Regions from separate parts of the Janthinobacterium sp. FT14W genome, predicted to be linked through region 1. Evidence: predicted binding sites of a transcription regulator. Region 1 holds the regulator's gene; each other region holds the start of a gene.
The links. Region 1 encodes HrcA, which represses chaperone genes, less so after heat shock. Its sites were predicted from a motif close to TTAGCACTCNNNNNNNNNGAGTGCTAA; they were not measured.
Positions count from the first base shown of each region.

Region 1 (9,813 bases):
GGTAGCGGGCGGCTACAGTATCTCCGGCGCCAAGATGTGGATCACCAACAGCCCGATTGCCGACGTGTTCGTTGTCTGGGCCAAGGACGATGAAGGCGCGATCCGTGGCTTCGTGCTGGAAAAAGGCTGGAAAGGCCTGTCCGCGCCGGAAATCCACGGCAAGGTGGGCTTGCGCACCAGCATCACCGGCGAAATCGTCATGGATGAAGTGTTTTGCCCTGAAGAAAATGCTTTCCCCGACGTGCGCGGCCTGAAAGGCCCGTTCACCTGCCTGAACAGCGCCCGCTACGGCATCGCCTGGGGCGCGCTGGGCGCGGCCGAAGACTGCTACCTGAAGGCACGCCAGTACACGATGGACCGCCAGCAATTCGGCCGTCCGCTGGCCGCCAACCAGCTGGTGCAAAAGAAACTGGCCGACATGCTGACGGAAATCACCATGGGCTTGCAAGGCTGCTTGCGCCTGGGCCGCATGAAGGATGAGGGCTCGCCCGCCGTGGAAATCACTTCCATCATGAAACGCAACAGCTGCGGCAAGGCGCTGGACATCGCCCGCATGGCGCGCGACATGATGGGCGGCAACGGCATTTCCGACGAGTTCGGCGTGATCCGCCACCTGGTCAACCTGGAAGTGGTCAACACCTACGAAGGCACGCACGACGTGCACGCGCTGATCATCGGCCGCGCCATCACCGGCATCGCCGCCTTCAACTAATGGATGCCCTGGCTTCCACCTTCGCCTCCACCCTGCGGCCCGCGCCGCTGACCGGCTTGCGCGTGCTGGACCTGTCGCGCGTGCTGGCCGGCCCGTGGGCCGGGCAAATGCTGGCCGACCTGGGCGCCGACGTGGTCAAGGTTGAACAACCGGGACGCGGCGACGACACGCGCTCCTGGGGCCCGCCCTACCTGAAGGATGAAGACGGCCGCGATACCGCCGAGGCCGCCTACTTCCAGTGCGCCAACCGCAACAAGCGCTCCTTGTGCATCGACCTGGCCGCCCCGGAAGGGCAAGCGCTGGTGCGCCAGCTGGCCGCCGAGGCGGACGTGCTGCTGGAAAATTTCAAACTGGGCGGCTTGAAGCAATACGGCCTGGACGCGGCCAGCTTGCTGGCGCTCAATCCGCGCCTCGTCTACTGCTCCATCACGGGCTTTGGCCAGGACGGGCCGTACGCGGCGCGCGCCGGCTATGACTTTTTGATCCAGGGCATGGGCGGCTTGATGAGCATCACGGGCGTGCCCGATGGCCAGCCTGGCGCCGGGCCGCAAAAGGTGGGCGTGGCGCAGACGGACATCCTGACGGGCCTGTATGCCACCATCGCCGTGCAGGCGGCGCTGGCCGAACGCGAGCGCTCGGGCCTGGGCCAGCATATCGACCTGGCCCTGCTCGACGTGCAAGTGGCGGCGCTGGGCAACCAGGCAGCCAATTACTTGTGCGGGGGAAAAGTGCCCCAGCGCATGGGCAATGCGCATCCGAACATTGTTCCATATCAAGACTTCCCCACGGCCGATGGCGACATGATTCTGGCGATTGGCAATGACGGGCAATTCTCGCGCTTTTGCGCCATCGCCGGCCACCCGGAATGGGCACAGGACGAGCGTTTCGCCACCAATCCGCAGCGCGTGGCGCACCGGGCGATCCTGATTCCCCTGATGCGCCAGACCACGGTCATGCGCACGACGGCCGAGTGGATCAGCGCCTTCGAGGCGCAAGCCGTGCCATGCGGCCCCGTCAACCGCATCGACCAGGTCTTTGCCGACCCGCAAGTGGTGGCGCGTGGCTTGAAAGTGGAAATGCCGCATCCGACGGCGGGCACGGTGGCGCTGGTGGCCAATCCCGTGCGCCTGTCCGGCTCGCCGGTGCAGTACCGCTTGCCGCCGCCGTTGCTGGGGCAGCATACGGACGAGGTGTTGCAGCAATGGCTGGGCCTCGATGCCGGCCAGATCGACGGTTTGCGCGAACGCAAGGTCGTCTAAAGAAAAACGCCGGGCAGTGGCAACACTGTCCGGCGTTTTTATGTTGTCAGCGTTACTTCAGCGTCAATTTCAGCGCCGGCTTTTCGCCATAGTCTTCATAGCGCTCATTGATGCCGGCGATGCAGAACGTGATTTCTTCCAGTAAATCAGGCACTTGCGCCTTCATTGCCTCCGCGTCTTGCACCACGATATCCAGCACTTCGTTCGGTTTCAAGCGGAATTTGCTCATGCCGTCCTCGTCGCGCAGGTAGCTGAGGCAATCGACCCAGGCATCCATGCTGTTGCCGTAGAACTCGGGGAAACCGAAGGCTTGCGCGCATTGCGCGTGGAAGCTCGCTTCGTCGGTGATGTCTTTTCCATTCAGGATGGCAGTGGCCATGGTGTTCCTCAGTTCTTCAGCGACAGCACATCCTGCATGTCGAACAGGCCCGTCGGCTTGTCCGCCAGGAAACGCGCGGCGCGCAGGGCGCCGTGCGCGTAGGTGACGCGGCTGCTCGACTTGTGGCTGATCTCGATGCGCTCGCCGATGCCGGCAAACAGCACCGTATGGTCGCCCACGATATCGCCGCCGCGGATGGTGGCAAAGCCGATGGTCGACGGATCGCGTTCGCCCGTCACGCCTTCGCGGCCGTACACGGCGCACTCCTTCAGGTCGCGCCCCAGGGCGCCGGCCACCACTTCGCCCATTTGCAGGGCGGTGCCCGATGGCGCATCGACCTTGAAGCGGTGATGCGCTTCGACGATTTCAATGTCGTAGCCTTCGGACAGGCTTTTCGCGGCCAGTTCCAGCAATTTCATGGTGACATTCACGCCCACGCTCATGTTCGGTGCGAACATGATGGCCGTCTTTTCGGCGGCGGCGGCAATGGCGGCCTTGCCCGCGTCATCGAAACCGGTGGTGCCGATGATCATCTTGATGCCGTGTTCGGCGCAATACGCCAGGTGCTGCAAAGTGCCTTCGGGACGCGTGAAGTCGATCAGGAAATCGGCGTTCGCCAGGCCCGTGGCCAGGCTTGATTCGATCAGCACGCCGGCAGGCTTGCCCAGGAAGGCGGCCGCATCCTGGCCGACGGAAGGCGAACCTGCGCGGTCGAGCGCGCCGGCCAGCACGGCGTCGGGCGCATTGCTGACCGCTTCGATCAGGATATGGCCCATGCGGCCGCTGGCGCCAGCGATGGCGATTTTCAGTTCAGTCATTTTATTCTCTTACAGCAACTTATTTGGTGGGTTCGGCAGCGGGTGCAGGCTCGGCGGCAGGTGCCGTGGCCGGTGCGGGGGCCACGTCAGGCTTGCTCACCGGAATGGCGGGAGCCGCATCGGCCGGCACGGGCACGGCGCTCGGCGCCACGGGCGATGGTACGGCAGCGGCCGGCACGTCAGCCTTGGCGACCTTGGCGAACGGCGACGGACCGGCGATACGGTCGATGTATTCTTTCTCCGTCGGCAAGTTGCCGCCTTCGAAACGTTCAACCTTGCCATCCTTGCCAAAGTACACGACCACGCGGCTGCTGGTGGTTTCGCCACTGCCCCGGGCCAGGCGGAATGGATAATCCCAGCGGTCGGCATGGAAGATATCGGTCAGCAGCGAGGTGCCCAGGACGAAACGCACCTGGTCGCGCGTCATGCCCACTTTCAACTGGGCCAGCATCTCTTCGGAGACAAAGTTGCCTTGTTGAATGTCTGGACGATACGGCGAGAAAAACCACATGAATTTTTGCAGCGGCGTAATGGTGGTCGTCTGGGCGCCCTGTTCCGGAACCAGTTCCTTGCCTTCTTTTTGGCTGGCGGCCGGCTTTTCGCCAAGGATGCCACGGCTGGCGCAGCCGGACATGGCCAGCGCGACACAGACCATGCCTGCCACGACGGGTGCTCGAAATGAAATACGGTGCCGGAGAGATGGCAATACAGCCGGTGTTACGCGCATAAATGACCTCAATTTGATGAACAAAACGCCAGGAGTGGCCGGCCTGCCAAAAAATGCATATTTTGGCACTCCCCGCTAAAACGCTATATGATAAAGCACCTGACCCACATACGAGCAACAAACATGAGTAACAATCCTAGTGATCTCAAGGCAAGCGGCCTGAAAGCCACCCTGCCACGGCTGAAGATACTCGATATCTTCCAGAGTAGCCCGGTACGCCACCTGACCGCGGAAGACGTCTACAAGATTCTGCTGGCCGACAATATGGATGTCGGTTTAGCAACTGTGTACCGCGTCCTCACGCAATTCGAACAAGCTGGCTTGCTCAATCGCAACCATTTTGAAACCGGCAAGGCGATTTTCGAACTCAACGAAGGCTCCCACCATGATCACCTGGTGTGCCTCGATTGTGGCCGGGTCGAAGAATTCTTCGACGAAGAGATCGAAATCCGCCAGCAAAAAGTGGCCGAAGAGCGCGGCTTCAAGATCGCCGAACACGCTTTGGCCATCTACGGCAACTGCATCAAGACAGCTTGCCCGCACAAAACAGCCTGACCACAGCTGGCCGTTCCCATGGGGCGGCCAGCGCGCCAGGCAGTACGATCAATGATGGCTCAGTGCGCTTGACAGCAGCTTGGCCGTGATATCGACAATCGGGATGACGCGCTCGTAAGCCATGCGCGTCGGTCCGATCACTCCCAACGTTCCCACGATCTTGCCGTTGACTTCATACGGCGCCGTCACCACGCTCATCTCATCCATCGGCACCAGGTTCGATTCGCCGCCGATGAAAATCTGCACGCCCGTCGCCTTGCTCGATACGTCGAGCAGCTGCATCAAGCCCGTCTTTTGCTCGAACATGTCGAACATCTGGCGCAGCGAATGCATATTCGATGACAGATCGCTCACGCTGAGCAAGTTGCGCTCGCCGGAAATCACCATGTCGTCGCTGTGGTCGGCCATCGCTTCGCTGCCCGCTTCCACGGCCGCCTGCATCAGGCTGCCCATGTCGTCGCGCAGCTGGCGCAATTCGCCCTGCAGGCGCACGCGTACGGCGTCGAATGACAGGCCGCCATAATTCTGGTTGATATAGTTGGCCGATTGCACCAGTTGCGCCGGCGTATAGTCGGCCTCCGTCAGCAACAAGCGGTTTTGCACGTCGCCGCCGGGTGCAACGATGACGAGCAGGATGCGTTTTTCCGACAGGCGCAGGAACTCGATTTGCTGGAACACGGATTCGCGGCGCGGGCTGAGCACGACGCCGGCAAACTGCGACAGCGACGACAGCATCTGCGCCGCGTTGGCGATGGTCTTTTGCGGCTGCGGTGTCTGCAGGCGCATGCGCGGCTCCACCAGATGCTCGTCCAGATGCCGCACGGTCAGCAAGGTGTCGACAAAGATGCGGTAGCCGCGCGGCGTGGGGATGCGCCCGGCCGAGGTGTGCGGACTGGACACATAGCCGAGCTCTTCCAGATCAGCCATGATGTTGCGGATCGTGGCCGGCGACAGGTCGAGGCCGGAAATTTTCGACAAGGCGCGCGAACCGACCGGCAGGCCGTCGGCGATATATCGCTCGACCAGGGCTTTCAGCAGTGTTTGGGCACGTGTATCGAGTTGCATGGTGTTTTATTTAAGCAAGTATTCTTAAGCGAGTATTCTGTTAGGCAAGCGGCAGCGAAAGCGGCCGAACGTGCATCAACAGCGCCTATTATGCACGTTCGCCCGTTCCGCGGCGATCAATCTTCCAGTTGCTGCTGCAGCCACAGCAGCAAGTCGTCAAAGTTGGCGCAGATGGCGTCGGGCTGCACGCCGGCGGCCAGGTGGGCGTCGCTGCCCTTGCGGTTCATCCAGACGGCACGCATGCCCGCCCCTTGCGCTCCCGTCACGTCGAAATACAGGTCGTCGCCCACATACACGGCTTCATGGGGCGCCACGTCCAGCGCCGCGCAGGCGGCCAGGAAAATGCTGGCATCGGGCTTGGCCACGCCAAACTCGCTGGCGGCGATCGATACCTTGAAATGCTGCGCCAGGCCGATAATTTCAAGGTCCGCATTGCCATTCGAGATGGAGCCGACCAGCATGCGCTGCCGCATCCAGGCCAGGCCGGGCAACACGTCGTCGTACGGCCGGACGCGGTTGCGCGCGGCCAGGAACTGCGCGATGGCGCCATCGACGAGGGCGGGATCTTCGCCGGCCGCCTCGAAGGCGGACAACAGGCCGGCCCGGCGCAACTCGATCAGGTTGCCATGGAAATGCGGTTGTTCGTTGAGCATGGCCAGGCGGTGCTGGCGCAGCACCTCGATGGAAAACTGCTGCGCCACCTTGGGCGCATGCGTGGCCAGCCAGTCATGCAGCAGCGTTTCGGCGGCGGCAATCACTGGCGCGATGGGCCACAGCGTATCGTCGAGGTCGAACAGGATGGCCTTGGGCGGCACGGCGGGTTTTGCAGGGACTAGGGACATGGGACTCACGGTGAATGCCGCGCCACGGTGCGCAGCCTGCATCTATTGTCGCACCGATCGCCGCCGCCGGCATGGCTGCGCCCCCGTGAAATGGGGCCGGGCCAGCGCTTCCCGGAGAAAAATTGTTACAGGGTGATACAAGGCAAGATCATCGAGCTTGCCAGATAGACTAAAATAGGCGCCATTCCAATGCGGCGCCAGCGTCCGTGTTGCGCTACCCAACCTAATTCGTTTTGGAGAATGTATGAAAAATTTGTACCTGCGCTCGATGCTGGCGGCGGCTTGCGCCGCCACACTGGCAGCCTGCGGCGGCAGCGGCGGCAACCTGTATCTGCAAGGCGCAGTCACCGGCCTGGCCAAAGATGGCCTGATTCTCCTGAATAACGGGGAAAGCCTGCCGGTTCCTGCGGGCCAGAGCAGCTTTGTTTTCACCAAGCTGGTCAATACCGATGACCGCTACGACATCACCATCGCGCAGCAGCCCAAGGGCGCCGTCTGCAGTATCGCCAATGGCGCGGGCAAGGCATCGAGCTACTCCGTGACCACGGCCGTGGTCACCTGCAAGACCAATACCTACCCGCTGAGCGGCACCATCACGGGCCTGACCGCCGACGGCCTGACCCTGACGATCGGCAATCTCAGCACCAGCCCGCTGAATGGCAGCACCGCCTATACCTTCCCGGCCATCAATGACGGCATCGCCTACAATATTTCCATATTGACGTATCCAGCTGGCCAGACGTGCAAATTTGCGGCCTCCGCCAACACCAGCGCCGACGGCCGCGTTGTCAACGGCACCATGGGCTCAGCCGCCACGACCGGCACCGCACTGAATTGCACGGCGCTGTAAGCCGCGCGATTCGCCACCACTATATTGCATTGGAGAAATACATGAAGTTATCCTGCCTGCGCCCGCTGACCGCGCTGCTGCTGACCCTGGGACTGGCCGCTTGCGGCGGCAAGGCCTCGTATGAAGTCGGCGGCACCGTCAACAACTTGAACACCAACGGCCTGATCCTGGCCAACGGCGGCGTCAACCTCCCGATTGCATCCGGCCAGACCAAGTTTGCCTTTGCCCAACGCATCGACTATGGCACCGAGTATGACATCACCGTGCAACAACAGCCCGCCCACATGAATTGCGGCGTCAGTGGCGGTTCCGGTACGGCAGGCCGCTACCTGAGCATCCAGGCAGCGGTCACGTGCACGCAAAATACCTATACGGTAGGCGGCACGGTGACGGGCCTGACAGCCGACGGCCTGGTCCTGATCAACGGTACGGCGCAAACCACGATCGCCAAGGACAGCACGACCTTCACCCTGGGGACGCGTGTTGCCGATGGCGACAAATATGGCATCAGCGTGTTTACCCAGCCGACCGGCCTGAAATGCGGCGTGGTGGAGAACACCGGCGGTATCGGCGTCATGGGCGAAGCGAATGTAACGACCGTGCAGATCACCTGCGGTCCGGCCTGATGCGGCGGCACTGGCAGCCGTTTTGCGGCTGCCAGCATGAGATATCACGAAAATCTATATTTGATATTCGAAAGATAAATTGGAGTTATATGTGGCGATGCAGCATAATGCATCTGTCTCCTCCAACTCTTCCAAGAATTGGATTTAGCCCGCTTTCACCAGCGGGCTTTTTTTTGCCCGGATTTTCTCAGGCGGCAGGCGTCTGCAATCCAGGCTGCAGCATTTGCACGATGCTGGAGAAATCCTGCTGCGCATACCCGGCTTGCGCATGCATCTGGTACAGCTGGCGCACCAGGCCGCCCAATGGCGTGGGCGCGTTCGCCGACAAGGCCGACTGCTGCGCCAGGCCCAGGTCTTTCAGCATCAGTGCCGTGCCGAAGCCGCCCGTGTAGTTGCGCGATGCGGGCGTGCCGTCCATGACGCCGGGCCACGGGTTGTACACTTCCAGGGTCCAGTTGCGGCCCGAACTCTTGGCCATGATGTCGGACAACACTTTCGGGTCCAGGCCATGCGCCACGCCCAGGTTCAGCGCCTCGGCCGTGCCGGCCATCAAGATACCCAGCAGCATGTTGTTGCAAATCTTCGCCACCTGGCCCGCACCCGCCTCGCCCGCATGGAAAATGTTCTTGCCCATCTTTTCCAGCAGGGGCCGCGCCTGTTGCAAGGCTGCTTCGCTACCGCCGACGATGAAGGTCAGCGTGCCGGCGGCCGCACCCGCCGTGCCGCCCGAGACGGGCGCATCGATCATGGCAAAGCCCCGCTCGCCGGCCGCCTGCGCCACCTGGCGCGCCACGTCGGCGGCGATGGTGCTGCAATCGATGAACAGGGCGCCCGGCTTGGCCGAATCGAGCACGCCGCCGGCCGCCAGGTACAGCTCCTGCACGTGCTTGTTGGCTGGCAGCATGGTGATGACGGCATCGGCCGTCTGCACGGCCGCGCTGGCGGACGCGGCCGCCGTGGCGCCCGCCTCGACCAGCGAAGCCACGGCCGCCGGCGCCAGGTCGTACACGGATACGTGGAAGCCGGCGGCCACCAGGTTGCGGGCCATCGGCGCGCCCATGTTGCCCAGGCCGATGAAAGCGATATGTTGCATGTGTATGTCTCCTGTTGTTCTTTTAAGATAAGTCAGCCAAGGGATGCCGTGTCCACGGCGCCGTAAAATACGCGTCCAGATACGCTGCACTGACGTCGGCCAGGCTGGCCGGCTGCCACTGCGGCGCGTTGTCCTTGTCGATCAGCAAGGCGCGCACGCCTTCGCTGAAGTCCCCATGGGCGCAGCATTGCACGGCAACGATCAGTTCCAGCTGGAACACTTGCGCCAGACTCATGTGGCGCGTGCGTTCGCGCATGGCCCATACCAGGGCGGCCGAGCTGGGCGCGCCCTTGTCCAGCGAGTGGGCGGCCTTTTGCAGCCAGGCCGAATCGCCGTCATACGCGGCGATGGCGGCCACCACTTCGGGCAAGGTGGGCGCTTGCGTCAGCGCGGCGATGGCGTCGAAGTTGGCGCGCACTTCGGAGACGGGCAGCATGGACGCCGGCGCCGACAAGCCGCGCAGCAGGCGGCCCAGCTGCTGGTGGTTCGCCTGCGGGCTCGCTTGCCATTGCGCCAGCGCCAGCGCGTCGAGCACCATGGCGCGCTCTTCCTGGCGCAGGAAATAATCGCCCAGGCCTGCAAACAGGGCGTCGGCCGCGTTCAGCGGCGCGCCCGTCAAGCCCAGGAACAGGCCGCTGCGCCCCGGCATGCGGCCCAGGAACCAGCTGCCGCCCACGTCGGGAAACAGGCCAATCGTGATTTCCGGCATGGCGATGCGCGTGCTTTCCGTCACCACACGGTGGCTGGCGCCCGCCATCAGGCCCAGGCCGCCGCCCATGACGATGCCGCCGCCCCACACGAGCAGCGGTTTCGCATACGTATGGATGCGGTGGTCGAGCCGGTATTCCTCGGCAAAGAAAGCCAGCGCCTGCGGGTTGGGCACGACG
Region 1 covers NZ_WFLL01000001.1:122,206-132,018, reverse strand. The annotation lists gene GCN74_RS00575 (acyl-CoA dehydrogenase) at 1-712, shown strand, start outside; gene GCN74_RS00570 (CaiB/BaiF CoA transferase family protein) at 712-1,971, shown strand; gene GCN74_RS00565 (barstar family protein) at 2,024-2,350, opposite strand; gene dapB (4-hydroxy-tetrahydrodipicolinate reductase) at 2,359-3,168, opposite strand; gene GCN74_RS00555 (outer membrane protein assembly factor BamE) at 3,188-3,823, opposite strand; gene fur (ferric iron uptake transcriptional regulator) at 4,019-4,450, shown strand; gene hrcA (heat-inducible transcriptional repressor HrcA) at 4,499-5,515, opposite strand; gene GCN74_RS00540 (HAD family hydrolase) at 5,632-6,357, opposite strand; gene GCN74_RS00535 (hypothetical protein) at 6,602-7,207, shown strand; gene GCN74_RS00530 (hypothetical protein) at 7,249-7,833, shown strand; gene mmsB (3-hydroxyisobutyrate dehydrogenase) at 8,021-8,962, opposite strand; gene GCN74_RS00520 (enoyl-CoA hydratase/isomerase family protein) at 8,949-9,813, opposite strand, start outside.

Region 2 (9,813 bases), on a different contig from region 1:
GCCCGAAGGCGCCCTTTTGCCTCAGATCACACCGGCATCACGCTTTTGCCGGGATGGCGGTCTGGCGGTAGTTGTCCACCATCTTGTAGCGCTTCGCATACAGGCCGAAGGCCAGCATGGCGACGGCGGCAAACGCGGCGAAGAAGAACATCTGGAAGGCCGTCACGCTGATGCCGCTCTCGGCGATCTTGCCGATCACGCCTTCGTTCATGACGCTGCGGTTGACGATCAGCACCCACAGGTTGCCCACCGTGGTCGACAGGTTCCAGAAGCTCATGATGGCGCCCTTCATGGACACGGGCGCCTGGCTGTACGCAAACTCCAGGCCCGTGGCCGAGACCAGCACTTCGCCGAACGTCAGCAGCGCGTACGGCAGGATCTGCCACATGATGGAGACGGCGTTGCCGCTGTCGAGCGCCAGCTGCAGCAAGCCGATGACGATCCAGGCCAGCGAGGAAAAGCCGATACCGGCCGTCATGCGGCGCAGGGCCGTCGCTTCCAGGCCGAAGCGGTTCAGCATCGGGTACAGCACCAGGTTGTTGAACGGGATCAGGAGCATCACCAGCATCGGGTTCAGCGCCTGCATCTGCGCCGGCAGGAACCAGCTTGGTTTTTCCATGGTGTTCGCCTGCACGATCCACGTCGAGGCCTTCTGGTCGAACAGCGAGAAGAACGGCGTGACAAGGGCGAAGATGACGAGGATGCGCAGCACGGCGCGCACGCCTTCGACGGCTTCGTCCGGGTGGATGCCGCGCGCGCGTTCCAGCTGCATGGCCGTGCCGATGCTGCCGAAGGCCAGCAGCAATACCAGCGCGGTACACGCGGAAATCACGAAGCCCCATTCGGGAATGCTGTAGAACGCATACAGGGCGCCGATCACGCCCACATACGCCACGTACAGGCCGGGACGCGAGCCGCCGTCGACGCGGGCCAGCAGGGCCGTGCGGGCCACGCGGGTAAACGAGTCTGGGTTGGGCGGCGCCGGCGGCACGTGCACGTATTTCTTGGCACCCATCCAGAAGACGACGGTGGCGGCCAGCATCATCAGGCCCGGGATGCCGAAGGCGATCGACGGACCGTAGTCGCGCAGGAATATCGGCATCAGCAGCGAGGCGAAGAAGGAGCCGAAGTTGATGATCCAGTAGAACATGTCGAAGACCAGCTTGGCCTTGTGCTTGTTGGTCTGGTCGAACTGGTCGCCGACGAACGAAGCGACGAGCGGCTTGATGCCGCCGGAGCCGAAGGCGATCAGGAACAGGCCGAAATAGAAGCCGTTGACGCTGTTTTCAAAGATGGCCAGGCAGGCATGGCCGGCGCAGTACACGAGGCTGAGCCAGAAGATGGTGTTGTATTTGCCAAAGAAGCGGTCGGCCAGCCAGCCGCCCAGCAGCGGGAAGAAATATACGCCGATGACGAAGGTGTGGAACACATGCTTGGCTTCGCCCGTGCGCTGGTCGATCGGGATCATCAGCAGCAGGGTGCTGATGAGGAATGGCGTCAGGATGTTGCGCATGCCATAAAAGCTGAAGCGTTCGCAGCCTTCGTTGGCAATGATGTACGGTATTTGCCGGGGCATTTTGCCCGTGGCGGTTTGTGTCTCGGCCGATGACATTGGCTCTCCCCAAGTTTTTTTTGTAAGCCGCGATGCTAAGGCCTGCCGCGTTTGCTTGCAACAGAAAAAACGGCCTGTCCGCTATTTCGCAGGGATTTGTAAGGTATTGATTTTCATAAAGACATTACTTTCGGCACTTGCGCTTGCACTGGCACGCGCCGGACGGGGCAGCATCAGCCGCATTTGCAGCATGCCATCCGTGGCGGGACTGTCTTCCAGGGTAAAGCCGCAGCCCAGGTACAGGGTCAATGCGGCCAGGTTGTCCTGCGCCACGGCCAGGCGCACGCGGCCCAGCTCGGGAATGGCGCAGGCATGCGCGATGGCCGCCTGCACCAGCTGCCGTCCCGCGCCGCGTCCGCGCGCCTGCTGCGCCACATACACGCCCCACAGGCTGGCCTTGTCATGCACGACGGCGATCGGTTCGCGGCGCAGGCCGGCAATGGCGATTAATTGTTTCTCGTCGAAAGCGCCAAATATTATTTGGTGCGGAGTGGCGCGCAAGCGCTGGGCTATCTGTGCCAGCGGCAAGCCGCTTTCCGCCGCATGCGTGGTGCAGAACGTGGCGGGCAGTTCGGCGATGCCGGCCAGGCGCAGCGTGCGGTAGGCGCAGGCGTCGTCAAGCGTGAGGGGACGGACAGTGGTGGCGGGCATGTGGGCGAGTATCGGGCCTCGATGTCAGAAAGTAAAGCTTGCGCTGCAAGGCAGGCGTCCCTGGCCATCGCGCCCGCAGCCGGGGCAGGGGCGTTACTGGGTGGCGACGCGCTGCATGGGCGCGTTGTCCTTGCGCCATTGTTCCAGGCTGATCAGTTCAGCGCTGACGATGTCGTCGACGAGGATGCGCTTGCCGTCGGGCGAGACGACAAAGCTTTCCCAGCGGTGGGCCGCGTCCGGCGTGTTTTCGAAAAAGCTCAGCTGATAATACGCGGCGCCATCGACGAGGCGCGTCTCGGGCGACGTTTCCATCACGGCGCCATGGGCGCGGCCGCTCGACGCCTTTTCGATATGCGCGGACCACGCCTTGATTTCCGGTAAGGCCATCAGCGCATTGATGGCGCGCGCATTCTGTTCCGGTGCCGCCGTCTGGCTGCTCGCGGCCGGGGCTTTGTCTGCCTGCGGCGCGGACTGCTGGTGCAGGTAGAAAGCGCCGAGCCCGGCGGCCAGCAAGCCGGCCAGGATGCCGGCGATGACGGTGGTTTTGGAAGAGGAAGCGCGTGGCGGCATGATGGCGGCGTGAGAAAGAGGGACGATGGCGGCCATGCTAAAGCAAAACGCCCAGGCCGGCAATCGCCAGGCTTGCCAAATCAACAGGCGAAAAAAAAGCTACCTTCCGTAGAAGATAGCTTTCGGGGCCGCCGGGCAGGTGCACGCAGCTTTTGGCCTGCCTGTCCTGTCCCGGCGTATGCGTCCCTGCGCGCCGTCGCCTGCGCGCGGGGACGCCGGACATTACATCATGCCGTCCATGCCGCCCATGCCGCCCATACCACCCATGCCGCCGCCCATGCCGCCGGCTGCCTTGTCGTCAGCGATTTCGCAGACCATGCAGTCGGTCGTCAGCATCAGCGAAGCGATCGAAGCGGCGTTTTGCAGCGCCGAACGGGTCACTTTGGCTGGGTCCAGGACGCCCATTTCAACCATGTCGCCATACGTGCCGTTGGCAGCGTTGTAGCCGTAGTTGCCCGAGCCAGCCAGTACGGCTGCCACGACGACCGAAGCTTCTTCGCCAGCGTTTTGCACGATCATGCGCAGTGGCTCTTCCATTGCGCGCAGGACGATCTTGATACCAGCGTCCTGATCAGCATTGTCGCCCTTGACCGTGATGTTGGCGCGTGCGCGCAGCAGGGCTACGCCGCCGCCTGGCACGATGCCTTCTTCCACGGCAGCGCGGGTTGCGTGCAGTGCATCTTCAACGCGGGCTTTTTTCTCTTTCATTTCGACTTCGGTGGCTGCGCCAACCTTGATCACGGCAACGCCGCCAGCCAGTTTGGCTACGCGCTCTTGCAGTTTTTCACGGTCGTAGTCCGAGGTCGCTTCTTCGATCTGTACGCGCACTTGCTTCACGCGTGCTTCGATCGAGGCAGCTTCGCCGGCGCCATCGATAACGATGGTGTTTTCCTTGCCCACTTCGATGCGTTTCGCTTGGCCCAGTTCGGCCAGGGTCACTTTTTCCAGGGTCAGGCCGACTTCTTCAGCGATCACTTGGCCACCGGTCAGGACAGCGATGTCTTCCAGCATGGCTTTGCGGCGGTCGCCGAAGCCAGGGGCTTTCACTGCGCAGGTTTTCAGGATGCCGCGGATGTTGTTCACAACCAGGGTGGCCAGCGCTTCGCCTTCGATGTCTTCTGCGATGATCAGCAGTGGACGGCCAGCTTTGGCGACTTGTTCCAGTACCGGCAGCAGGTCACGGATGTTCGAGATTTTCTTGTCGCACAGCAGGACGAATGGGCTGTCCAGTACGGCAACTTGTTTCTCTGGGTTGTTGATGAAGTATGGCGACAGGTAGCCGCGGTCGAACTGCATGCCTTCAACGATGTCCAGCTCGTCGTTCAGCGACTTGCCGTCTTCTACGGTGATGACGCCTTCCTTGCCGACTTTTTCCATCGCTTCAGCGATACGCTCGCCGATCGATGCATCCGAGTTGGCCGAGATCGAACCGACTTGGGCGATTTCCTTGGTCGTGGTGCAAGGACGGGCGATTTTCGCCAGTTCTTCGACGGTTGCCGCAACGGCTTTGTCGATACCGCGCTTCAGGTCCATCGGGTTCATGCCGGCGGCAACGAACTTCATGCCTTCGCGTACGATGGCTTGTGCCAGCACGGTCGCGGTGGTGGTGCCGTCGCCGGCGTTGTCGCTGGTGCGGGAAGCAACTTCCTTGACCATTTGCGCGCCCATGTTCATGAGCTTGTCTTTGAGTTCAACTTCTTTCGCTACCGACACACCATCCTTGGTGACGGTAGGGGCGCCGAACGAGCGCTCCAGGACCACGTTGCGGCCTTTCGGGCCCAGCGTTACTTTGACTGCGTTGGCGAGGATGTTGACGCCTTCGACCATCTTGGCGCGCGCTGCGTCGCCGAATACTACTTCTTTAGCTGCCATGTTCAATTCTCCTGAGTTTCGGGATGTATCTGTCTACAACGTGGAAACAATTACTTGACGACGATCGCCATGATGTCTTCTTCGCGCATGACCAGCAGCTCATCGCCGTCAACTTTGACGGTTTGGCCGGCGTACTTGCCGAACAGGACGCGGTCGCCCACTTTGACATCCAGAGGACGGACTTTGCCGTCGTCGAGAATCTTGCCATTGCCTACGGCAAGGACTTCGCCTTGATCCGGTTTTTCAGCAGCTGCATCAGGAATGATGAGGCCGGATGCAGTCTTGGTTTCCTGGTCGAGGCGTTTGACGATGACGCGATCGTTCAATGGGCGCAGATTCATACAAAACTCCTTAAAGTTCAATGGATAGGTGTTGCTAAATGAATACATTTCTGGCGCAGCGCCAGACGTGCTTTCAGTGACCGCCGTTGAAAGCAGCCCGCAACGGTCAAGCAAACCCCCGGTCATCCTGTCCTTGCCTGTATCCGGCAGTGGTGCATCGCGGCGTCGCCCGCCGCGTAGCGTTCCCTGCAGTTGCCTGGCAAGCACCATCAGTCCTGAGGATTGCTACGAAAGAGTTTGTTAGCACTCTCTACTAACGAGTGCTAATTATAGGGACGGTATGGGGCTTATTCAAGGGCTTATTCTCCGGGGAGATATGCATAGGCGTTCTGCGCAGCCTGCATTTACGCAGGGTTTGCGCTGGCGTAAGCGAACTCCCCGGGCGTCAGCAACAGGCGCGACTCTAGCATGTCGTCCGGCAGGGGGGCGTTCCTGTACGCACGGGAAACAGAGTTTCACTATGGGATTTGATAAGATGATTGTAATTGCATATCAATATCGCCACACATTCCCACTTGCACGAGAAAGCACACCATGCCATTCCCCCTTTTCCATCCCGCGCTACGCCTGCTGGGCGCCACCGCCATCGGCCTGGCCTGCCTGGGCAATGCCGCCGCACAGGCGCCTACCATCGTCGACGAGATCACCGTGGCGGCCCTGACGCCGCTGGAAAAGGAAATGCTGCTGAATGACTTGTTCAACGATTTGAACAAGGACGACGACGACCAGCAAGCCCATGTCTGGGACAACGGCGGCGACCGCGGCGTGCTGGTGAAAGTCACGTATAACTTCAGCAACTCCGGCATGACGGAGCACAGCTTGAAGGCGCATGTCTGCCGCGACCTGAAATTCGTCGTCACGGCGGGCGGCAAGTCGCAGGACCTGAGCCGCCGCACCTGTTCGCAGAACAGCGGCCGCTGGGATGTGCAGGGCAAGGATCCGGCGCCCGTCGTATCTCCGCCTTTCCTGTCCGACGTCACCATCGCCAAGCTCAATGTCAAGGAAAAACAAGCCTTGCTGACGGCTGCCGTGCGCACCTTGAAGGATGAGGAGGATGGCAAGACGCGCCAGTGGAGCAACAAGGGCCTGGGCAATGCGGTGCCGCTGGCAGTACGCCTGACGCCCTCGGGGACGGACGCCAAACCCGGCAGCTACCGCCAGACTTGCCGCGACTTGACGATGGTGCTTGACGGCAAGGGCGGACAACAGACGCTGACGCGCCGCTCGTGCGAAAACCGCTATGGCGGACTGGATATCGAACCCGATTACGTCGACGAGTAAAACGCCGCCATCGCGGCGCTGGCGGATGCGCACAGATGGCGAAAAGCGCCGGAAAAAGCGTGTATTGTCCGCCAACTGCCCTGCATTGATGTAAATATGTGTGACAGCGGCGTGATTCGATTGACGCCCATGGAGCGTCCGCCCTATAGTGGCGGGATGATTTCCGAATTCAACGAATTATCCGACAAAATAGGCCTGCTGGCCGAAATGACCCATGCGCTGCGCCGTGAAAACGCGCAATTGCGCAAGGACAACGCCGCGCTGGCCGCCGACAACGCCCTGCATGTGCAGCGCATGCGCGAGGCGCAGGAGCGGGTGGAGGCGTTGCTGGAGAAAATTCCCGAACTGGTGCAAGCAGGCCTGGAGCAAGCCGCTTCGGAAGCGGGCGCCTATACTGCCGAGAACGAGAAGGAAGCGTAATGCCGCGTGTCGATGTCAATATCATGGGCCAGTCCTACAGCATGGTGTGCCGCGACGGCGAAGAGCGCGCGCTGCGCGAAGCGGCGATCTATCTCGATAGCAAAATGAAAGCCATCCGCGACGCGGGCAAGGTCAAGGGCAATGACCGCATCGCCGTGCTGGCCGCCCTGGGCGTGGCCGCGGAATTTCTGTCCGTGAAGTCGCCGCAAGGTCCGCTGTCGGAATTGACGATACTGGAAGTGAAGCAGAAAATCTCGGCCATGCACACCGTCCTGGACAGCGCTCTGACGCCCCAGGAAAATCTTTTTTAAACACCGAACCAAACCTGCTGCGCGTCGCGACTTGCGGCCTGCGATGCTCTCTGCCTCGGCGGCCCCGTGCTCGCACAGTTGCGCTTCTCGACCACAATTCACTTCCGCTCGCTACGGTTTTGTTCAGTGTTATTAATTGGATTTTAAGCGGATACGGTACGATTTGTCTTTGCGATGCGCGATCAAAGGAGTAAACTTGCGTCTACCCTGCGGTGTTCGCGATTGCCATATATTCCTTGAACCATTTATGCGCATCGGTTGCGAATTTTGTTTGATGGGAGTGAGCGTCGCTCGTTCGACGAACCCGAAATTGAACTAACGTGACCACCTTGAACCGTTTGGTTCGGGATGCCGGCATAGCGGCACAGGCGGGGCCCAATTTGTACTACAACTGAAAACGGTTGCCGCATTGATGCGCAACCGTTTTTTTACGTCTGCCGCTTTGACACGGAGTCTGCATGAAACAATACTGGCTGATGAAGTCCGAACCCGATGAAGTGAGCATCGACGACCTGATGGCGGCGCCCGCGCACACCATGCCCTGGTTCGGCGTGCGCAACTACCAGGCGCGCAACTTCATGCGCGATGGCATGCGGGTGGGCGATGGCGTGCTGTTCTACCATTCCAGCTGCCCGCAGCCGGGCGTGGCGGGCGTGGCCGAAGTGGCCAGTGGGGCCTATCCCGATCACAGCCAGTTTGAAGCGGGCGGCAAATATTTCGATGCCAAGGCCACCTTGGCCCAGCCGCGCTGGATCAGCGTCGATGTGCGGGGCGTGAAGAAGACGGCGCTGCTGCCCCTGTCCGAGATGCGCCAGATGCCGGAGCTGGAAGACATGCTGCTGCTGAAGAAGGGCAGCCGCCTGTCCATCACGCCCGTGACGCCGGCGCAATGGAAGGTCATTACCGGCAAGCTGAAAGCCTAGCCTTCGATCCGGTTGCGGCCGTTCTGCTTGGCCCGGTACAGGGCCTGGTCGGCGGCCGCCAGCAGCTGTGCCGGCGTCGGTACGTCGTCGCTCAGGGCCAGGCCGATGCTGGCCGTCACCAGGCCGCCACGCGACGGCGCGTGGGCGATGGCGGCAGCGGCGATCGCTTCCTGCATTTTTTGCGCCACGGCCAGCGCGCCCGCGCGGTCGGTGGCGGGCAGGATGGCGGCAAATTCCTCGCCGCCGAAGCGTCCCACCAGGTCGCTGGCACGGGGCAGCGCCGAGTTCAGGGCCGCCGCGATCTGCACCAGGCAGGCGTCGCCATACGGGTGGCCAAAGGTATCGTTGAGGCTTTTGAAGAAATCGATATCGATGATCAGCAGCGCCAGCGCGTGCTGGTTGCGCGCGGCGCGCTGCCACTCGGCCTGCAAGGACTGGTCCAGGCAGCGCCGGTTGGCGATGCCCGTCAAGCCATCCGTCAGCGACAGCTTTTCCAGCTTGTCGTGCGCCGCCCGCAAGGCCAGTTCGCTTTGCATGTAGCGGCTTTGCAGGGTGGCCGAACGCAGTGCGTGGACGGCCAGCGCGACAAACAGGGCGCTGGCCGCCAGGTAAAAATGCTCGCGCAGCACGACGAATCCCAGACCCAGCAGGGCCGCCGTGAAGAAGATGGGACTGAAGTTGTCAATCAGCAAGGTCAACGGCCGCGGCGGCCGCGCTTCTTCCTTGCCCGGCTGCACGCGCATGGACAGCACCGCCAGCAGCAGGAAAGGCAGGCTGGGCAGTACCTCGCTGGGACCGGCTTCGGCCAGCGCGTGCAGGGTCAGGTAATTATAGGCGCCCGCGCAGGCCGCGTAGCACCACAGGAATACGCTGAGCAGCAGGTAAAAACGCCCTTGTGCCCCATCGCGGCGGTGCGCCAGCAGGCGCAGCGAGGCGCAGCAGGCCAGCACCAGGTTTTCCACGTTGTAGGTCAGCACCAGCAGGCTGGCGGGTATCGGCGCGATCGAGCGCTGGTCGAAGGGCGAGACGGAAAAGATGGCCGTATAGGTCAGGTAGGCCGCCAGCAGCACTTGCACGGCATCCAGCCATTGCAGGGTGCGCGAAGGGTGGCGGTCGCTGACGGAGGAAATGGCCAGCAGCAAGGGCGCGCCATACATGAAGTAGGCAAAATCGGAGAAATACGTCGTGTCGGAAGCCACATGGCCGCTCAGGTCTTGCCAGGCGGACAGCGCCATGCCCCCGCTCCAGAACAGCATGGCGGCCGCAAACAGGCCCCAGCCCGTGCGCACGACGCCGGGCGTGCTCAGGCAGGCGTTGCGGCAGCAGGCGGCCAGCGCCAGCAGTGGGGCCGTCACGCCGAACAGATAGCTGACGGCGGGACCGTGCTCCCCGGCCCAGGCCGTCAAGGCCAGCTGCGCCAGCACGTAGCCGCCCGCCAGCGCCAGCCAGAATGTCGTGGTCTTCCTCGCATATTGCATGGATGGGACTCCCCGGCTCGAATGGCCAACACTGCATGAGCGCATGCCCTGCTCTTGCTGCAGGGTAAAGCGATCATCGCGCTATCGCAAGCGAAGATTCATTCCGCAAGGAAATTGTGCTGCTTGTAGGGAAGTGTTGCCGGGGGATGGCGCGCCTGCCTGGCACGCCATCGGGGGGGGCGGCGGTTTACGTGTTTGCCGGACGGGCCTTGGTGGGCGGCGTGCCCATCACCTGGCTTTTATACGCCCACACCAGCAGCGCGATGGCGCCGACGATCATGGGCAAGGACAGCATCTGGCCCGACGTGATCGGCACGCCCAGCCACACGACTTCCCAGTCCGGCGTGCGGAAGT
Region 2 covers NZ_WFLL01000021.1:86,649-96,461, reverse strand. The annotation lists gene GCN74_RS15680 (oligopeptide:H+ symporter) at 38-1,612, opposite strand; gene GCN74_RS15675 (GNAT family N-acetyltransferase) at 1,694-2,263, opposite strand; gene GCN74_RS15670 (hypothetical protein) at 2,357-2,869, opposite strand; gene groL (chaperonin GroEL) at 3,056-4,705, opposite strand; gene groES (co-chaperone GroES) at 4,756-5,046, opposite strand; gene GCN74_RS15655 (hypothetical protein) at 5,581-6,327, shown strand; gene GCN74_RS15650 (DUF904 domain-containing protein) at 6,484-6,747, shown strand; gene GCN74_RS15645 (cell division protein ZapA) at 6,747-7,058, shown strand; RNA gene ssrS (6S RNA) at 7,260-7,437, shown strand; gene GCN74_RS15635 (EVE domain-containing protein) at 7,517-7,981, shown strand; gene GCN74_RS15630 (GGDEF domain-containing protein) at 7,978-9,459, opposite strand; gene lgt (prolipoprotein diacylglyceryl transferase) at 9,647-9,813, opposite strand, start outside.
Region 2: a site for HrcA is predicted at 5,287-5,313, ahead of groES (co-chaperone GroES). Genes of this name have one in related genera too.

Region 3 (9,813 bases), on a different contig from region 1:
TGCTGCGCAATGCCCGCCAGCAGTTTTTCCACGTACACGCGCGAGCCGCCGCGCACCGTGCGCCATTGCGGCCGGTCATTCACTTGCAGCAAGCCATGGTTGTGGCAGAAACGGATGAAGGTCGCCAGGGGAAAGGCCAGCATCTGGCGCGCCGGACAGGACCAGATGCAGGCAGCCATCGGCAACAGATACCAGTGACGGAATTCCTCGCCATAGCCGTGCAGGTCGAGGAATTGCCCCAGCGACAGGGCCGGCGCCGGCGAGGCGGCCGTGGCCAGCGCGCTGGCCTGGCGGTTGAAGCGCACGATGTCGCGCAGCATGCGCAAGAAAGCGGGGCGCAGCAGATTGCTGCGCTGGGCGAACACGGTGTCCAGGCTGGCGCCCGCCCATTCCAGCACGCGGGCACCGGGCGCGGCGCCCAGCGGCATCTTCACGGAAAACGACATATCGCTGTCGGCCGCCTCGACACCCAGTTCCTGGAACAGTTGCACCAGGTTCGGATACGTGGCGTGGTTAAACACGAGAAAGCCCGTGTCGACCCCATGCGTGACGCCATCGCGCGTGACATCGACCGTATGGCTGTGCCCGCCAAAATACGCACCCGCCTCATACAAGGTCACATCCTGGCCCGCCTGCGCCAGCCGATAGGCACACGACAACCCTGCAATTCCCGCACCGACGACGGCGATTTTCATGAGCGCACCTGTGTTATGTTTGTCCTGGACAGACTCATCGATAGTCAGTCAAATATTGATCTGTGTCAATGAGGCTGCGCATCCGTTCAAAACTTATACGCAGACAATTTCCAATCGGATTCAGCTATTTGGTACGGGGCGGTGGAAGGCGTAAAATGCCAGATATGATCTTTCGGCACGCGTGTACGTCCCCTGGTATGGATACTGACCTGCAACTCTCTCCTGCCTTCAGCATCAGCGATGTCGAGCGCGACACCGGGCTGGCCAAGGAAACCTTGCGTGTCTGGGAGCGCCGCTACGCGTTTCCCCAGCCCCAGCGCGATGCGTTTGGCGAACGCAGCTACCCCGCCGAGCAAGTGCAAAAATTGCGCATGGTCAAGCGCCTGCTGGACCTCGGATTTCGTCCGGGCAAAATCATGCAGCACAGCACCCTGCAACTGCAGCAGCTGGCCAGCGCGGGCGCCACGCCGCCACCGGCGCCGGCGCCGCAACTCGAACACTACCTGGCCCTGTGCCGCGGGCACCAGATGGCGGAACTGGGCAATGCCCTGCGCCAGGCGCTGGCCGTGCTGGGCTTGAAGGCGTTCACCATCGACGTCATCGCCCCCCTCACCGCCATGGTGGGCGAAGCGTGGGCCTGCGGCGACCTGGCCGTGTACGAAGAGCATCTATATAGCGAAACCTTGCAGACGGTGATGCGCCACGCCATTTTTTCCCTGCCACAAGCCAGCAGCCCGTCCACCCGCACGCCGCGCATCGTGCTCAGCACCTTGCCGCAGGAACGCCATGGCCTGGGCCTGCTGATGGCCGAAGCGCTGTGTACGGCGGCGGGCGCCCACTGCATGTCGCTGGGGGTGGAAACGCCGCTGACCGACATCGTCGCGGCCGCCCGCGCGCAGCGGGCCGACATCGTGGCCCTGTCGTTTTCCAGCGCCAGCAAGCGGCGGCAGACGCGCGACAGCCTGCAGCAGCTGCACGCGAGCTTGCAGCCAGGCATGGAATTGTGGGCGGGCGGACGCAGTCCCGCCTTGTCCAGGCAGCCGCCGCCCTTCCTGCATGTGCTGGACTTGCGGCAAGTCGAGGAAAGCATCGCCGACTGGCGCCGCCGCCATCAGGCGCAGGCGCTGCAAACCCACTGAACCGGCTGGAAAGCGCGGCAATTGCGGCGATCTTCGTGGATAGCGGCGCAATGTTGCCAATCGAACAGTAAAGCATGAAGGGCCGGGCGCGCTCTGGTAGAATAGCCAGTAACAACAGTGTCCGGCGCCGCCGGGCCTTAGGTCAGCACCCGCCACCACACATCCATGTTTAGTTTCTTCAAGAAAAAACCCATCACTCCCGAGGCTACGCCAGCCGAGCCCCCCGTTCTTCCTGCCGCCACGCCGCCTGCCGTGCCGGCAGCTGCTCCCGCCGCTGCGCCGCTGAGCGGTGCGCCGGCCGAGCTCGTGCCCGTGATCGTGGCCGCCGAACCCGAGAAAAAATCGTGGATGACGCGCCTGAAGGCGGGCCTGTCGAAGACCTCGAATACCCTGTCCGTGCTGTTCGTCGGCGCAAAGATCGACGACGCCCTGTACGAAGAGCTGGAAGCGGCGCTGCTGATGTCCGACGCGGGCATCGACGCCACGGAATTCCTGCTCACGGAATTGAAGAAAAAGGTCAAGGAAGACAAGCTGCTCGACGCGGCCGCCGTCAAGGCGGCGCTGAAAGTGCTGCTGATCGAGCTGCTCTTGCCGCTGGAAAAACGCTTCGAGCTGGGCCGCCACAAGCCGCTGGTGATGATGATTTCCGGCGTGAATGGCGCCGGCAAGACCACCACCATCGGCAAGCTGGCCAAGCACATGCAGTCGAACAACCAGTCCGTGCTGCTGGCCGCGGGCGACACCTTCCGCGCCGCCGCGCGCGAGCAGCTGATGGTCTGGGGCGAGCGCAACAACGTCACCGTGATTTCGCAGGAATCGGGCGATCCGGCCGCCGTGGCCTACGACTCCGTGCAATCGGCCAAGGCGCGCGGCATCGACGTGGTCATGGTCGACACGGCGGGCCGCTTGCCGACGCAGTTGCATCTGATGGAAGAATTGAAGAAAATCAAGCGCGTGATCGGCAAGGGCATGGATGGCGCGCCGCATGAAACCCTGCTCGTCATCGACGGCAATACGGGCCAGAACGCCCTCACGCAAGTGAAAGCCTTCGATGATGCCCTGCAGTTGAGCGGCCTGGTGATCACCAAGCTGGACGGTACCGCCAAGGGCGGCGTGCTGGCGGCGATCGCCCGCGTGCGCCCCGTCCCCGTGTATTTCATCGGCATCGGTGAGAAAATTGAAGACTTGCAGCCTTTCGTGGCTGCCGAATTTGTCGAAGCGCTGCTCGGATAAGCCTATACATGATTGAATTTCAGCACGTCTCCAAGCAATACTCCCCCGACGCCGTGGCGCTCAGCGACATTTCGCTCAGTATTGCCAAGGGCGAGCTGGTCTTCCTGGCCGGCCCCTCGGGCGCCGGCAAGTCCACCCTGCTGAAAATGATCGCCGCCATGGAACGCCCCACGTCGGGCAAGCTGATCGTCAATGGCCAGGACATGGCAAAGATCAAGCCGGCCGGCGTGCCCTTCCTGCGCCGCAACATGGGCCTGATCTTCCAGCAGCAGAAATTGCTCAACGACCGCTCCATCCTGGCCAATGTCATGCTGCCGCTGCTCGTCGTGGGCGCCCACAAGGCGGCCGCCGAACAGCGCGCGCGCGCCGCGCTCGACAAGGTGGGCTTGCTGGACCGCGCCATGGCGCGTCCCCTGTCGCTGTCGGGCGGCGAGCAGCAGCGCGTGTCGATCGCGCGCGCCATCGTCAACCGGCCGCAGATCATCCTGGCCGACGAACCGACGGCCAACCTGGACCGCGCCAGCGCCAACAAGGTGCTCGACGCCCTGAAGGCGTTCCACTCGGTGGGCGTGACCTGCCTCATTTCCAGCCATGACGAACAGATGCTCGACGCCGCCGCCCGCGTGATCCACCTGAAAAACGGCCAGCTGGTGGCCATCGACAAGGCCACGCAGGCGCCCGTGTTTGCGCCGCCCGATCCCGATTTCGCCCCCGGCCTGGATGACGGCGAAGGAGAACAGGCATGAGAGGCTGGTTCCGTCAACACCGCTTCGCGCTGGGCTCGGCGCTGATTCATCTGCGCAAGTCGCCGGGCGGCTTCCTATTGAACGTGCTCGTCGTCGCCATCGCCCTGTCGCTGCCGTTCGCCGGCTTGACCATGCTCGACAATGTGCGTCCCATGTCGGAACAGATGTCCGTCGACCCGGAAATCAGCGTTTTCCTGAAGATCGACACGCCGCGCGAGCAAGCCGTAGGCCTGGCCGGCGCCATGCGCAAGATCGTCGGCGAGCAGAAGGCGAAGATCGTCTTCATCCCGCGCGAGCAGGCGCTGGACTCGCTGAAAAACAAGAATGGCCTGGCCGACGTGCTCAGCACCCTGGGCGACAATCCCCTGCCCGACAGCTATGTGCTGAAACTCGACGCCTTCAGCAGCGCCAGCGAGGCGCAGGACGTCGATGCGGTGGCGGAACAGTTGCGCCACTTGCCCGGCGTGGAATCGGCGCAAGTCGATTCGGCCTGGGTCAAGCGCCTGGCCGCCCTGCTGGGCGTGCTGCGCCTGGTGCTGCTGCTGCTGGCCATTACCCTGGGCGTGGCCGTGATCGCCGTGGTCTTCAACACCATCCGCCTGCAGGTGATGCAGCAGCGCGATGAAATCAGCATCTCGAAATTGATCGGCGCCACCGACACCTTCATCCACCGCCCCTTCTATTACACGGGCGCCCTGCTGGGCCTGTGCGCGGGCGCGCTGGCCCTGGGCGCCGTGGCGCTGGCCTTGCAGCCGCTCAATACGGCAATTGCCGAGTTTGCCCGTTTGTACGCATCCGAATTCCAGCTGGTGCCGCTGGCGCCGCTGCCGATGGCCGGCTTGCTGGCCGTCAGCGCCGGCCTGGGCCTGATCGGCGCCTTCCTCTGCGTGCAGCGCCACCTGGCGCGCCTGAACTGACCTTCCCTCCCATGGCGGCGCCCCCGGCGCCGCCATGCGCCCCATCCCCTTGTTTTTTTGCTATTCACCCCCTACTGTGGTGATATTGATATTTAGCAAGTATTCTTAAGGTTCGCTTCAGCTTGCGGCCGTAGACTAGCCATGTTGTCGTGAAGCGCCGTGCAGCCCTGGCGGGCACGGCCCGGCAGGTACACGCGGCAGTGCCCATGCACCCTGGCGGCGCGTTTTAGATAAAGTATTAATTAATAAATCGCCATAGTATTTAGGCTATCAGGACGATTAAATGTGCTGATTGGCACTCTCAAGCAGAGAGTGCTAATATAGGGACATACCAGCAGCAGAACCGCCATGGACGCCAGATGTAGATGGTGCCGCGATCTGCGAAGTGCAAGACCGAATACGCAAAAACGAAGATACAAGCTGCCATGTCGTGTGACATGGCCAACTGGAACAAAGCAAGACTACGAGGGAGAAAACATGACTATGATGTCCGCAACGTCCGCATTGGTTCCGACCAAAAGTAATGCGCTGGGCCTCGGGTTCACCGGTAATCTGGGCAATATCGACGCCTATATCTCGGCCGTGAACCGTCTGCCCATGTTGACCCATGACGAAGAAATTTCGCTGGCGAAACGCCTGCGTGAAAAAAATGACCTGGCCGCCGCGCAAGAGCTGGTGCTGTCGCACCTGCGCCTGGTGGTCTCGATTGCCCGCGGCTACCTGGGCTATGGCTTGCCGCACGCCGACCTGATTCAGGAAGGCAATATCGGCTTGATGAAAGCCGTGAAACGTTTCGATCCGGACCAGGGCGTGCGCCTGGTGTCGTACGCCATGCACTGGGTGAAAGCCGAGATGCATGAGTACATCCTGAAAAACTGGCGCCTGGTCAAGGTGGCAACGACGAAGGCACAGCGCAAGCTGTTCTTCAACCTGCGCAGCCACAAGACGGGCCTGGACGCGATGACGCCGAAGCAGATCGATGCGCTGGCCAAGCTGCTCGACGTGAAGCGCGAAGAAGTGATTGAAATGGAAACCCGCCTGAGCGGCCGCGACATCGCGCTGGAATCGCCGACCGACGATGAAGACGACAAGTTTTCGCCGATCGCCTACCTGTCGTCGGAGCAAAGCGAGCCGACCAAGGTGCTGGAAGCGGAACAAGTGACGCGCCTGCAATCGGAAGGCCTGGAAACGGCACTGTCCAAGCTGGACGCCCGTTCGCGCCGCATCATCGAAGCGCGCTGGCTGGCCAACGACGACGGTTCCGGCGCCACCCTGCACGCACTGGCTGAAGAGTTCGGCGTATCGGCCGAGCGCATCCGCCAGATCGAAGTGGCGGCGCTGAAAAAAATGAAGGGCGCGCTGGCGGCCTACGTGTAATCGCAAGCAATGCCGCAATGTAAAAGGCGCCGCAAGGCGCCTTTTAGTTTTAAACCTTGATGTTTATCAACAGATAAACATTGTCAGCCGTTACGCTGCAGCCAAGCCCTTGGTGATCAGCTCGGCGACGACTTCATTCAGATCCGCGCCGCGCTCCTTGGCCAGGGTCTGCAATTGCAAGACCAGATCGCTGTTCAGCTTGACGGCGAATGGCACCAGGCCCAGAGCCTGATCGCGCTTGCGCTGCTCGCGGCGGTCGACGACCACCGCTTCCTTACCGAATGCACCGGCGCCGGGAACATTCATCTTTCCCATCAGTTTCTTGGCATCGCTTTTGGCCAGGTCGGTTTTTTTCATGGTTGTTTCCTGATTTTCAAAACAGCCATTCTACGCAGTAATCGGCGCGCCGCGTGGCCGGCGCGTCAATTCCTCCGCAGCACGCCAACGGCGCGCCGGAAAAATATCATTTTGTTACTATCATTTTCATCTTGCGCGTGGATGCCACGCCGAAGACGCTCTCTCTGAAAGGAAAAGCATGCCTTACCTGACCCGATCTTGCCGTAGCCTCTTACTTCCCCTGTTCCTTGCCTGCCTGGCCGTGCTGGCCGGCTGCGGCGCGGCCGGCAGCGCCGGCGACGCGGAAAACACGCCGCGCAGCGTCACCCACGTGCTCTCGCCGGGCGAACAGGTGGCCATCACGGCCACCGATACGCTGAAACTGGAGCGCGTCAACGACAGCCGCTGCCGCAAGGGCGCCGTGTGCGTGTGGAAAGGCTACGTCAGCTACAGTTTCAGCTTGCTCAACAGCGCTGGCGCCACGGACATCGTCCTGTCCGACTCCATGCCCGGCGCGGCCAGTTCCGTCACCGTCAAGCACCTGACGTTCACCCTGCTCGACGTCGACCCGGCCACGCCGCCCGCCCTGAACGCGGCCGAGCCCACCTACCGGGTCAAGGTCAAGATCACGCAGGGCGCGCTGCCCCGCTAAGCATCGTGGCGCCGCTGGCTGTCGGCGGGCGCCTGTTGCCGGTCCAGCATGCCGTAATCGCGCACCACGGCGGCGATGCGCAGCCGGTAGTCGTCAAACACGCCGTGCCGGCCCGCCGACTGGGCCGCGCGGTGCGCTTCCAGCTGCCGCCACTGCGCCAGCGCCGCCTCGTCGCGGAAAAACGATAGCGACAGCAATTTGCCCGGCTCGCTCAGGCTGCTGAAACGCTCGATGGAAATGAAACCATCGACCTCGTCGAGCAAAGGCCGCAGCGCGGCGGCCAGATCCAGATACTGCTGGCGCCCTGCGGCGCTGGGCCAGACTTCGAATATCACGGCAATCATGTCATTTCTCCTGGGCTAAATACGGGGATGCGCGCGTTCAGCGACGGCAGATAACGCCATGCCAGCGGCATACTGGCCAGCCCGTCGGCCCACGCCTGCAGGCAGGCCGCGGCGATGGTCTGCGCGATGGACTGCCCCGGACAAACGTGGCGGCCATGGCCAAAGCCAGGCAGCGCCAGCCCGGGCCGTTGCAGCAGGAAACGGCCCGGCTCGGCATACGCGCCGGCATCGTGGCAAGCGCTGGCCAGCACCACCACGATCATCTGTCCCTGCGGTATGAGCACGCCATTAAAATCCGCATCCTGCGCCGTGTAGCGGCGCGTGTTGTGGATGGCCGGATCGTGCCGGCTCGCTTCGCGCAGCATGGCCGGCCATGGGCGGGGCGCAGCACCCAGCTGCGGCAGTAACTGCGGCTGCGCGCGCAAGGCCACGATGGCATTGCCCAGCAAGCCGGCCGTGGCCTCGCAAGTCTGCGACAGCAAACCCGCCAGGTTGGCCAGCACGGCGCCCGACGCATGCCAGCCTGCCTGCCGCGCGCCGGACACGACATCGTCGAGCAAGCTGCCGGGAAGCGCCGTCCCTTCGCGCAGCAGAGCGGTAAAACCTTGCAGCAAGGCGTCGGCCGCCATTTGCGCGCCGGCCAGCTGCGCGCCATTGCTCAGCGGCGACAGGCAGGCGACAAAATCACGCGTCCAGGCAGCCAGCGCCGGCCATTGCGCCGGCGCAAAGCCCAGCAAGTCCGCCATGACGTACAAGGGCAGCTCGAACAACGCAGCATTGAGCTGGACGGCGCTGCCGGGAACGCGGTCGCCGGCCAGCTGCGCCACCCGCCCCTGCAGGCGCGCCAGCACCTGTTTCGGCACGGCATGCCGCTCGCCATCGTTCATGCGCACCAGTTCGGCAAAGATCGCGCCGCACGGCGTACCTGCCAGGTTGGGCGGCACGGCCTGCCCGGGCGGGCGCACGCGGCAGGCGGGATGCTCGAGCACGGCCCGCACGCCGGCTGCCCCCGTCGCCAGCCAGCAGCCGAGCGCGGCATCGAAGCGCAGCGGCGGACCGTCCGCCAGGCGGCGATAGTAGTCGTAGGGCGCCGCGTGGGTGACGGCGGCAATCGGGTGAAGCGGATCGGTGAGCGGCATGCGCATTCCATTGCAGTAAGGTGGGGACACGAGTATGCTGTTCCTTCCACCACAACACTTCGCTGACGGACGAATCATGGATGACAGCATCGTTCCCCGCACGGCCGACGGGCGCCTGGCGCAGCTGGCCGGCGCCATCGCCGAACCGGCCCGCGCGCGCATGCTGTGCAGCCTGCTCGACGGCCATGCGCGCACGGCCACGGAACTGGCGGCGCTGGCCGAGGTAGGCGCCTCGACGGCCAGCGCCCATTTGAGCCGCCTGCGCGACGATGGTTTGCTATCGATGGTGGCGCAGGGCAAGCACCGCTACTACCGCCTGGCCAGCCCGGAAGCGGGACGGGCGCTGGAAGCGCTGCTGGTGGTGGCCGGGGTGCAGGCAACGCCGTTCACGCCCACCACGCCGGACCGCTTGCGCCACGCGCGCACCTGCTACGACCACATGGCCGGCACCGTCGCCGTCGCCCTGCACGACCAGCTGCACGCGCAAGGCTGGCTGCGGGACGAGGACGGAGAGTACCGTTTGTCGGAAGCGGGCGCGGCCGGCATGGCGGCCCTGGGCATCGACGTGCCGCAACTGCAGCAGCAACGCCGCCGCTTCGCCTGCGCCTGCCTGGACTGGAGCGAACGGCGCGCCCACCTCGGCGGCGCGCTGGGCGCCGCCATCCTGCAGCTGGCCCTGCGCCAGCGCTGGGCCGAGCGCGAACTCGACAGCCGCGCCCTGCGCCTCACGCCGGACGGCGAGCGGCGCCTGCTGGCAGCCTTCGGCGCCCGCTGAACGGCGCAGGCAGTTTGTATCTTCGAAGCAACTAGCGAGCGAAAAAGTGCCCTTTTATCATTGTTTTCATTCATCATATGCTGCGCCCTTGGGCGATCATTTCTACCTTTCGCCCATGGAAAGAGTCCAACTTGAAAACAGCGTCGTCCAGCACCAGCCCCGCCAGTACCTGCCATAACTGCCACACGGATGCGCCAGGCAACTTCTGCAGCGCCTGCGGCCAGTCCACCACCTTGCACCTGCCCAGCGCGCGCGAATTCCTGCATGAATTCGTCGCGCACTATGTGGCGCTCGAAGGCAAGCTGTGGCGTACCCTGGCCCTGCTGCTGTTTCGTCCCGGCGTACTGAGCAAGGAATACATCGCAGGGCGCCGCGTGCGCTACGTGGAGCCGCTGCGCGTGTACCTGACCTTCAGCATCCTGTTCTTTGCCATCCTCAAGTTCAGCAGCCCCGACATGTT
Region 3 covers NZ_WFLL01000023.1:62,191-72,003, forward strand. The annotation lists gene GCN74_RS16515 (NAD(P)/FAD-dependent oxidoreductase) at 1-695, opposite strand, end outside; gene GCN74_RS16520 (MerR family transcriptional regulator) at 893-1,834, shown strand; gene ftsY (signal recognition particle-docking protein FtsY) at 2,000-3,067, shown strand; gene GCN74_RS16530 (cell division ATP-binding protein FtsE) at 3,076-3,813, shown strand; gene ftsX (permease-like cell division protein FtsX) at 3,810-4,730, shown strand; gene rpoH (RNA polymerase sigma factor RpoH) at 5,214-6,107, shown strand; gene GCN74_RS16545 (hypothetical protein) at 6,198-6,464, opposite strand; gene GCN74_RS16550 (hypothetical protein) at 6,643-7,095, shown strand; gene GCN74_RS16555 (antibiotic biosynthesis monooxygenase family protein) at 7,092-7,439, opposite strand; gene GCN74_RS16560 (cytochrome P450) at 7,436-8,578, opposite strand; gene GCN74_RS16565 (ArsR/SmtB family transcription factor) at 8,655-9,353, shown strand; gene GCN74_RS16570 (DUF3667 domain-containing protein) at 9,485-9,813, shown strand, end outside.
Region 3: a site for HrcA is predicted at 5,023-5,049, ahead of rpoH (RNA polymerase sigma factor RpoH). Genes of this name have one in related genera too.